DNA from 4 places in the Shewanella sp. YQ_9 genome. Region 4 is predicted to be linked to each of the others. Evidence: predicted binding sites of a transcription regulator. Region 4 holds the regulator's gene; each other region holds the start of a gene.
The links. Region 4 encodes sigma-54, which starts transcription at its own class of promoters, with help from an activator protein. Its sites were predicted from a motif close to GTTGGCACGNNNNTNGNNT; they were not measured.

Region 1 (2,204 bases), on a different contig from region 4:
GTTACAACCGGATTCGATTTCCAGTGTCGAACCGACACGCTCATTCACGTTTTTGCCTTTAAGCAGGCTAAATACCGCCGCGGCATCGGTCGAACCGACAATGGCTCCCACCAACATGCCCTGGAGTAAATTGAGATCGAATAACCAGGCAGCCAACAAACCTGTCAGCGTGGTGGTTAACGCCACCCCAAAAGTGGCCAATGACAAGGCCGGCCACAATGCCACCCTGAAACTGGCAACCCGGGTACGCATGCCACCATCGAGCAGAATAACCGCCAGAGCCAGGTTACTGACCAAATAAGCAACTGAATAGTCATTGAATACTATGCCGCCTGGGCCATCTTCACCGGCAAAGATACCCACCGCCAGAAATACCACCAAAATAGGAATACCGAGTCGCGAAGACAATGGGCTAAGCAGCACGCTGACTGCAATAAGCAAGGCCCCGACAAGGAAAAAGCTGTTGATGATATCTGCGTTCAAATGACCCTCCAGTTGAAAATGCGGGGAAGCTAATAAAAGAGAAACCTGACTCTAACGAGACTCCGGAAAACACGTGGGTTACAGACGGGATTATATCATTAATTCGGGTTATTTTTCAGTAGAAACAGTTGACTTATTTTTACTGCCAGCGAAAAAGACCAGTAAAAGAAGCCAGGTAAACCCTTAAAAAATGGAAAATTTACCTATAAAACATCAAATCTGAACCCAAAGAAACATAAACTCAAATTAATGAAAAAAACTTTATTTTTTCAAATAACTAAAGAATTTGAAATCCAAGAATTCTCGTCAAGATATCAGCTATAGCTTTCTGGCAAACAGCTAGTGTCATAATGACAGTTATTAATGTTAAAAAGACACTTTTAATACAATCAAAATGACATCATCAAAAACACACAAAAAAGTAATGCACTGATTAAAAACAAGAATAAAAGTTGGCACGTTGGCTGCTCTATGTAGGAAAACCTATCAAATAGACTTTGTCAGAGGGATGCCAATGAGCAGACAAAAATTCACCCTGATCGCACTGTTACTTGTGTTGGTCGCTTCTTTCACTGTACTTCTCAGTATCGGCAGTGAAATCTATCGGGAAAAACCACCGATTGCCGATGTCTATAGCGACAGCCAGGGCCAAGTGGTTTTCAGCGGCAAGGACATAGAACAAGGGCAGCTGGTTTGGCGCTCCATGGGCGGACATCAACTTGGCTCAGTCTGGGGCCATGGCGCCTATGTGGCTCCGGATTGGACCGCAGACTGGCTACACCGTGAGGCCGAAGCCTGGCTGGATATTCGAGCCAAGGAGACATACAACAAGCCTTTCAATAGCCTGGACAAGAGTACTCAGGCCGCATTGGAGCAAGCTTTAAGGGACGATTTGCGCCATAACACAGTCACTACAGACGAGAGAGGTCACACCCGGGTGGTGCTTTCCGATACCCGTATCGCCGCCATGGCGCAAGTGAGTCAGCACTATCAATCTTTGTTTGGTGACGATCCCGCGCTGAATGAGCTTCGGGAAGCCTATGCGATGAAAACCAATACCATAGGATCTGCCGAGCGCCGTCAACAGCTCAATGCCTTCCTGTTTTGGGGCGCTTGGGCCGCAGTGACCGAGCGCCCGGATGCCAATTACAGCTACACCAATAATTGGCCCTACGATCCACAACTGGGTAACACACCGACATCAGACAATATCGTCTGGTCGATTCTGAGCATAGTGACTCTGCTGGCCGGTATCGGTGCCCTGGTTTGGTATCATGCCGCCGGCAAACATGAAGCCCTGCCGGCTCCCGCCACTGAAGATCCCCTGTTCAGACACAAACCCACCCCGTCACAAAAGGCCACGGGTAAATACTTCATTACCGCTATCGGCCTATTTCTGCTGCAGATACTGCTCGGTGGCGTCACGGCGCACTATGCGGTTGAAGGCCAGGAATTTTACGGTTTTCCCTTGAGTGAGATCCTGCCCTATTCAGTGACCCGCACCTGGCATACTCAACTGGCAGTATTCTGGATAGCAACGGCCTGGCTCGGTACCGGGCTCTATATCGCACCGGCGCTTTCCGGCCACGAGCCCAAATATCAACGCTTCGGTGTCAACCTATTGTGGGTCGCTCTGCTGATAGTGGTGCTGGGCTCCATGGCCGGTGAATGGCTGGGGGTACAACAATACTTCTCACTGGACAACAACTTCCTCTTCGGTC
Region 2 (2,204 bases), on a different contig from region 4:
TCACTATTGATTGATGATCACTGCTATTGATGATCCCAGGAGAGGTTGGAGACTATCCGGCAGTTATCACAGCGGAAATGAAACAGATCCAGCAACGGGCTGGGTTGGCGCCAGTCCGGGTTGCCGCAGCGGGGGCAGGGACGGGCCAATTCGGCTTGTTTACTCTCTCCCCCGACCCGGTAAAGGTAGTAATAGGTAGGAATTTGGGTCAGATATTCGATGCGGCCGCGCAGATCCCAGCCGCGGCGGAACAGATCGCTGTCCGGGCTGGAGAGCTCCTCGAGGGCGGCAAATTCGGCCTTGGTTGCTGCGGCCATCTGCAGTTCATCACAGGCTTGCCACTCGGTTTGCCAACGGATCACCCGCTTGTGATCGCCGTTGAAGGTCGCGGGAATGCGGTAGAGTGGAATGGGTAGCAAGTTATCGCCGCTGCGCAGCGGCGAGCACATATGCACATAGCTGGTATAAAGCAGCTGCCAACTTGGGGGCTCCAGGGTGCTGACCTCGGAATTGATATCCTGACCTATGAGCTTTTCCTTGGGGGCCAGCAGTTTGGCCTCGGTTAACTGCTGCAACGCCTGTTTGGCCCAGGGACTGTTGTGCCTGTTGGCCAGACTGGTTTCTTCCGGTAGCAGCAGCCTGACTCTGAACTCCCCGTCCCTAAAGGCCACCGCAAATTCCCGTCCCAATACCTGACCGTTGGCCCGCCAGGCCTCAAGCAGGGTATTGATGGCTTTTTCTGCGGCGCTGATAGTGGTGTTGGCAAAGCATTCAAACCTGAGTTCGCAGACAAACATTATTGCTGTTCCTCAAGCTTGGCGAGTCTTTGCTGCAAGGCCGCGAATTCTTGTTTCAGTTGCTGCTGTTCCTGGCGTAGCTGGCTGATTTCCTGCTGGAGAACTTCTACTGTGGTGACAGCTTGTTGTGGCACGGTTTCTTGCAGTTGAGGTGCGTCTTCAAGCTGTTTTTCCCGTTCACTCTCTGGCAGGGATTTGAAACGCTGCAGACCTTCAACCAGCAGTGGCATTGGTAACTTGTTGCCGAGTCTTGCCTTAATCAGTGCCAGAGAGGGAGTATGGCCGCTTTGGGCTACTGCCGCCGCGGCGGCCATGACCTGTTCCAGTGGAGTGGACATCTTGGTAAAAAACCTCACATTTTCGCGAATAGTTACATAGTGCAGCAGTTGTTTGCTTTTATCATTTTGATATTTATCAGTTTATTTGTTGGCCTGCATGTTGCATAGCGTTTGCTGCATTTGCTTAACAAAAGTCAACATTTGATAAATATAACAAGGAGTGACAATGAACAAGTTATTACTGCCACTGATGGGGATTGCAAGCTTAGGGCTTAGTGCCTGTGTGGTCAATGTCGGCGATCACGAAGCCAACTGGGATGAAAAGGAGTCCTGGCAATTGCAGCAACAGCAAAATCAGCAACAACTGGCCAAGTTGACTCTGGGGATGGATCAGCAACAGGTGCAGCAGCTCATGGGGCAGGCCGACTTTAATGAAGCCTTTCTCTCCAATGATCAGCAAGTACAGGTACTGTTTTACCGTACCCGCCACAGACACAGTGATGGCAAGACCACCAAGGATGAGTGCACCCCCTTGGTGTTTCGCGATCAACAACTGATTGGCTGGGGCGATAAGGCTTACGCGCAGCTGTAATTCAAACTCATCCCAATTCCAATCAACTCCTGAGCTGGGCGTCCAAATGGTCTATGGTGTCTGACCATTGGGCGTCCTCGGCCAGAGCCTCTGTTAAAAAAGTGCGCTGCGCTTCATTCCAGAATGGTGCATCCACCAGTTTGACTCCCTCGGGGATAGGATGTGCGCCGATAAAGCCTTCTATCGCCTTGCTGCTGCTGGGGAGTCCCAATTGCTCAAATAAATGGGCCAAGTCTGTGTGGGTGGTATCCATATTCTGACCTCCTGAAATCCTGACATATATTGCCAAGGTGATGAGTGATGGGTGAACAAGCCTTAATAAAACAGATAGTAAGCCTTATTCCTTCCCCTTAGCTTATACCAATCTGCCTAAAGATGAAGTGACAATGCCTGGCAAGCAAGATCAAGATATTGCACTTTGATCCAATATTGTTAAATTGGAAATTGCCCTTTTGGCTGACAAGGACAACAACAAATGGAAACCCAGACTCCCGATTCTCTGCGTGCCGTCTACCTGACAGCGGAAGATTTGCGCCT
Region 3 (2,204 bases), on a different contig from region 4:
CGCCACACTGGAAGCCATGTTGGTCAAGCGCCCCATGGTGGTCGGTTATCGGGTCAGCCCTATCACTTACCGTATTGCCAAGCGGATGATGCAGATAAACCACTTCTCTTTGCCCAATTTGTTGGCCGGAAGGGAGTTGGTGGCAGAGCTTATCCAAGATGATTGCACTCCCGAGCGGATAGCCGAAGAGGTGGGCAAATTGCTGGATAAAGATAACCGGCCGCTGCTGGCCGAGTTTACTAAGCTGCACAGCCTGCTGGCCTGCAACGCCAGTGAAAAGGCGGCCCAGGCCGTTGTGGCCTTGCTCGATAAAAAAGCCGAGGAAAGATGACAGTCTATAAGCAACTCTCGGAAGCCGAAGCGCAGCTGTTGTGCCAGGGGCTGGTCGCCGGGGTAGATGAAGTGGGGCGTGGCCCCTTGGTCGGCGATGTGGTCACCGCAGCGGTGATCCTGGATCCCGCCAATCCAATTAGCGGCCTTAATGATTCCAAGAAGCTCAGCGAAAAGAAACGCAATGCCCTCTATGAAGAGATCCTGGCCAAGGCGCTGGCGGTCTCAGTCGGTCGAGCCAGCCCGGCGGAAATCGATGAGCTCAACATACTGCATGCCACCATGTTGGCGATGCAGCGCGCCGTGGCGGGCTTGAACGTGCGTCCCGAGAAAGTCTTGGTAGATGGTAATCGGACCCCGGATTTTGGCCTGCCTTCAGCCGCGGTGGTTAAGGGCGATGGCTTGATCCCTGTCATCAGCGCCGCCTCTATCATAGCCAAGGTCACCCGCGACCGGGAGATGGCCGAGCTTGACAGTCGCCACCCTGAGTATGGTTTTGCTGCCCATAAGGGCTACCCCACCAAGGCGCATTTCGAAGCCTTGAGTCAACACGGTGTCTTGCCTGAGCACAGACGCAGCTTCCGGCCGGTACGCGAATGGCTGGAGCAGCATTCATAAGCCGTACTGAAACCTAAAGATGCAACCAAAAGGGCAGCAGCGGCTGCCCTTTTTTGTGGCTCTGATATGGCGTAATCACAACGGCTATACCTGCGTTGTTGCCAAAACGTCTGCTTCGTTTCCCAAAACCGTGCTTGGCTTGCTCCTTTGAATTGGTAAATTTCTGCCCCACATCTGCAATATGTGATCTGCTGATGTAGACGTCAAGTTTATGAAAGTGTTAAATAATGTCTCTTTTTGGTTGCCTGTCGCAATTAATCTATACCGCGCACTGGATCGGGTAACCACAGCTGTACCGTGGTGGCGGTAGAGGAATATTTTGCATTGGAGGCAGTAGCATGGAGCATTCTTTACCTTATGATCCCGTTCATAAGGAGCGTTTTTGGCGTTCAGCGGTGGCGGATATTCGGCCCGAGACTGAGCTTTTTCGTGAGCTCATCCCCAGGCTCCCCATTGATACCAAACAACAACTCTCTTCGGCAGGTTCCTGTTTTGCCCAGCACATAGGGAATTGGCTGGAACAGCATAACTACTCTTATCTGCGCAGTGAGCTAAATCCAGATGTGACATCCAGTTTTGCCTTCGGCAACCTGTATAACGCCCGTGCCTTGTTGCAATGGTTTATCAAGGGGGAACAGGAACTGGCTCAGTACAGCATCTATTTTGATGAAGAAAATCAACGCTATTACGACTTACTGCTGCCGACAAGCAAGGAAGGCTACTCCTCCCGGGAGGCATTGCTCGAATATCGTCGCAAGGTCGTGGCCGAAACCAAACGCCATATTGCCGCAAGTAGCAGCTTTATTTTCACTCTGGGGCTGATTGAAACCTGGATCGATCCCAATGGGGTTTGTTATCCCTCCTGTCCTGGAGTCAAACTGGGCGAGTTTGACCCTGATTGTTACCGGCTCAAGGTCTTCGATTACGAAGAGGTCTATATCGATCTCGACCGGCTGTTGCAGCAACTCAAGTGCATCAATCCAAAGCTGAAATTGATATTAACTGTGTCTCCTGTGCCCCTCACAGCCACGGCCACTGAAGAACATGTGTTGGTGGCCAATGGTCATTCCAAGTCTGTTTTACGGGCCGTTGCCGGCAGCTTCTGCAAGGATGTCGCCGATGCCAGTTACTTTCCCTCCTATGAGTTGATCACTACCTCCTTGCCTGCGGATTTCCGGTTTCTGGACAACAGGCGCACTGTTTCCAAAGAGGGGGTCGGCTATGTGATGCGTCACTGGTCCAAGGCGTTGGCCTGC
Region 4 (2,204 bases):
TCGAAATGGCGTTCAAGTTTAGAAAACTTACTTTCCACGTAGTCACGCAGTGAGTCGGTGATCTCGATATGATGTCCTGTCAGGTTGATTTGCATAGAAAGATTCCTCCAATTTCCAACTGTGGATTTATAAACTCTTACGCTGGTTCGACGGTGGTATCATCATAGCCTCGCGATACTTGGCTATGGTGCGTCTTGCAACGTTGATTCCCTGTTCTGCCAGAAGTTGCGCCATCTTGCTGTCGCTCAAAGGCTTCTTCTGGTTTTCCGCTGCCACGAGCTTCTTGATAAAAGCCCTGATCGCCGTGGAAGAGCATTCTCCGCCATCTTCGGTGCCGACATGGCTGGAGAAGAAGTACTTCAATTCAAATATTCCCCTGGGGGTATGCATATACTTTTGAGTGGTGACCCTGGAGATGGTCGATTCATGCATCTCGACCGCCTCGGCAATATCGTTGAGCACCATGGGTTTCATGGCCTCTTCACCATATTCAAAAAATCCCTGCTGGAACTGCACTATACAGTTGGCCACCTTGAGCAGGGTGTCGTTGCGGCTCTCCAGGCTCTTGATAAACCATTTGGCTTCCTGAAGATGACCACGAATAAACTGGCTGTCTGATTGACTGCGGGCGCTACGGGCCATGGCAGCATACTGCTGATTGATCCCGAGTTTGGGCATACAGTCCGGGTTGAGTTCTACTACCCAGCGGCCGTTTTTCTTCCAGACACTGACATCAGGGATCACATATTCCTCGTCCATCGGCTGCACCAGCAAGCCGGGGCGGGGATTGAGACTCTGGATAAGGTTGATGGCGTCACGCAGTTGATCTTCCTTGAGCTTGGTCTTGCGCATCAGGGTGCGGAAGTCACGGGCAGCAATGAGATCCAGATGTTCGTCAATCAACAAGCGGGCGTCGGCCAGATGTGGGGTGTCGGTGTTGAACTGTTGCAACTGGATCAGCAGGCATTCGCGCAGATCTCTGGAGGCGATGCCGACAGGGTCAAAGTGCTGGATCCGCTTGAGTACTGCCTCGACTTCATCGAGCTCAATCTCAGGGTTGCCCATGGCTTCGAGGATCTCCTCTGTGCTCTGGGTCAGATAGCCCTGCTCGTCGATGGCATCAATAATGGCGGTGGCAATGGCGTCGTCGGTATCGGAAAACGGGGTCAGGTTCTTCTGCCATTCCAGATGTTCATAGAGACCTTCGCTGGTTTCACCCTGGAAGGGCATATCATCTTCACGGCCCATGGCCGGCCCTGAGGCGCTGGCGGCGGTAAAGACTTCGTCCCAGGTGGTATCCATAGGTAATTCATCCGGCATAGACTCATTGTTCAATGCCTCTGAGGTTTCTACCGTGGAACCATCTTCCTGCTTGGCGCTCAACTCGCCGGCGTCGTTTTCCTTGTGGTTGTCGTCGATAGCGTCATCCTGGTTGTCCTCGGCCATTTCCAACAGAGGGTTGGCTTCCAAGGCTTCCTGGATTTCCTGCTGCAGCTCAAGGGACGACAGTTGCAGCAGGCGAATAGCCTGTTGCAACTGAGGTGTCATGGTCAACTGTTGACCCAGTTTGAGCTGGAGTGACGCTTTCATTATACCGCTAATCCCTACTCGTTATTTTTCAAGGAAAAAATTCAATAATAACAAACTATAATACCCGGAATTGCCACCGGATGACATGATCCTAACTATAGCCTGAATTGTTCGCCTAAGTACACAGCACGCACTTGCTGGTTGTCCAAGATTTCAGCGGGTGTGCCCTCGGCGATCAACTGCCCATGGCTGACTATGTAGGCTCGCTCACAAACGTCGAGTGTTTCGCGAACATTGTGGTCTGTGATCAGCACCCCCAAACCGCGGGACTTAAGCTGTTCGATGATTTTCTTGATATCGATAACTGAGATGGGATCCACACCGGCGAACGGCTCATCCAGCAAAATGAACTGTGGATTGGCGGCCAATGCCCGGGCGATTTCCACCCGGCGGCGTTCGCCGCCGGAGAGGGACATCCCCAGGCTGTCACGTATGTGGGTAATATGGAATTCTTCCAGCAACTGTTCGAGTTGTTCCTCGCGCTCGTCGCTGTTGAGTTCTTTGCGGGTTTGCAGCACGGCCATGATGTTGTCATGCACCGACAGCTTGCGGAAAATACTGGCTTCCTGTGGCAGGTAGCCTATGCCTTTACGGGCTCGCAGGTGCATGGGATC

Region 1: the regulator sigma-54 is predicted to act here: its motif matches at 935-953, upstream of ACF8D4_RS19720 (nitric-oxide reductase large subunit).
Region 2: the regulator sigma-54 is predicted to act here: its motif matches at 1,223-1,241, upstream of ACF8D4_RS07450 (DUF3192 domain-containing protein).
Region 3: the regulator sigma-54 is predicted to act here: its motif matches at 1,046-1,064, upstream of ACF8D4_RS07290 (GSCFA domain-containing protein).

What each region holds. Positions count from the first base shown of each region.
Region 1 is NZ_JBICJO010000074.1:6,625-8,828, forward strand. Features, by position in the region: gene ACF8D4_RS19715 (potassium/proton antiporter) at 1-483, opposite strand, end outside; gene ACF8D4_RS19720 (nitric-oxide reductase large subunit) at 998-2,204, shown strand, end outside.
Region 2 is NZ_JBICJO010000026.1:46,232-48,435, reverse strand. Features, by position in the region: gene ACF8D4_RS07460 (Zn-ribbon-containing protein) at 24-797, opposite strand; gene ACF8D4_RS07455 (hypothetical protein) at 797-1,135, opposite strand; gene ACF8D4_RS07450 (DUF3192 domain-containing protein) at 1,302-1,667, shown strand; gene ACF8D4_RS07445 (DUF2789 domain-containing protein) at 1,690-1,920, opposite strand; gene ACF8D4_RS07440 (GNAT family N-acetyltransferase) at 2,143-2,204, shown strand, end outside.
Region 3 is NZ_JBICJO010000026.1:16,331-18,534, reverse strand. Features, by position in the region: gene lpxB (lipid-A-disaccharide synthase) at 1-331, shown strand, start outside; gene rnhB (ribonuclease HII) at 328-948, shown strand; gene ACF8D4_RS07290 (GSCFA domain-containing protein) at 1,287-2,204, shown strand, end outside.
Region 4 is NZ_JBICJO010000065.1:9,077-11,280, reverse strand. Features, by position in the region: gene hpf (ribosome hibernation promoting factor) at 1-95, opposite strand, end outside; gene ACF8D4_RS18065 (RNA polymerase factor sigma-54) at 127-1,590, opposite strand; gene lptB (LPS export ABC transporter ATP-binding protein) at 1,686-2,204, opposite strand, start outside.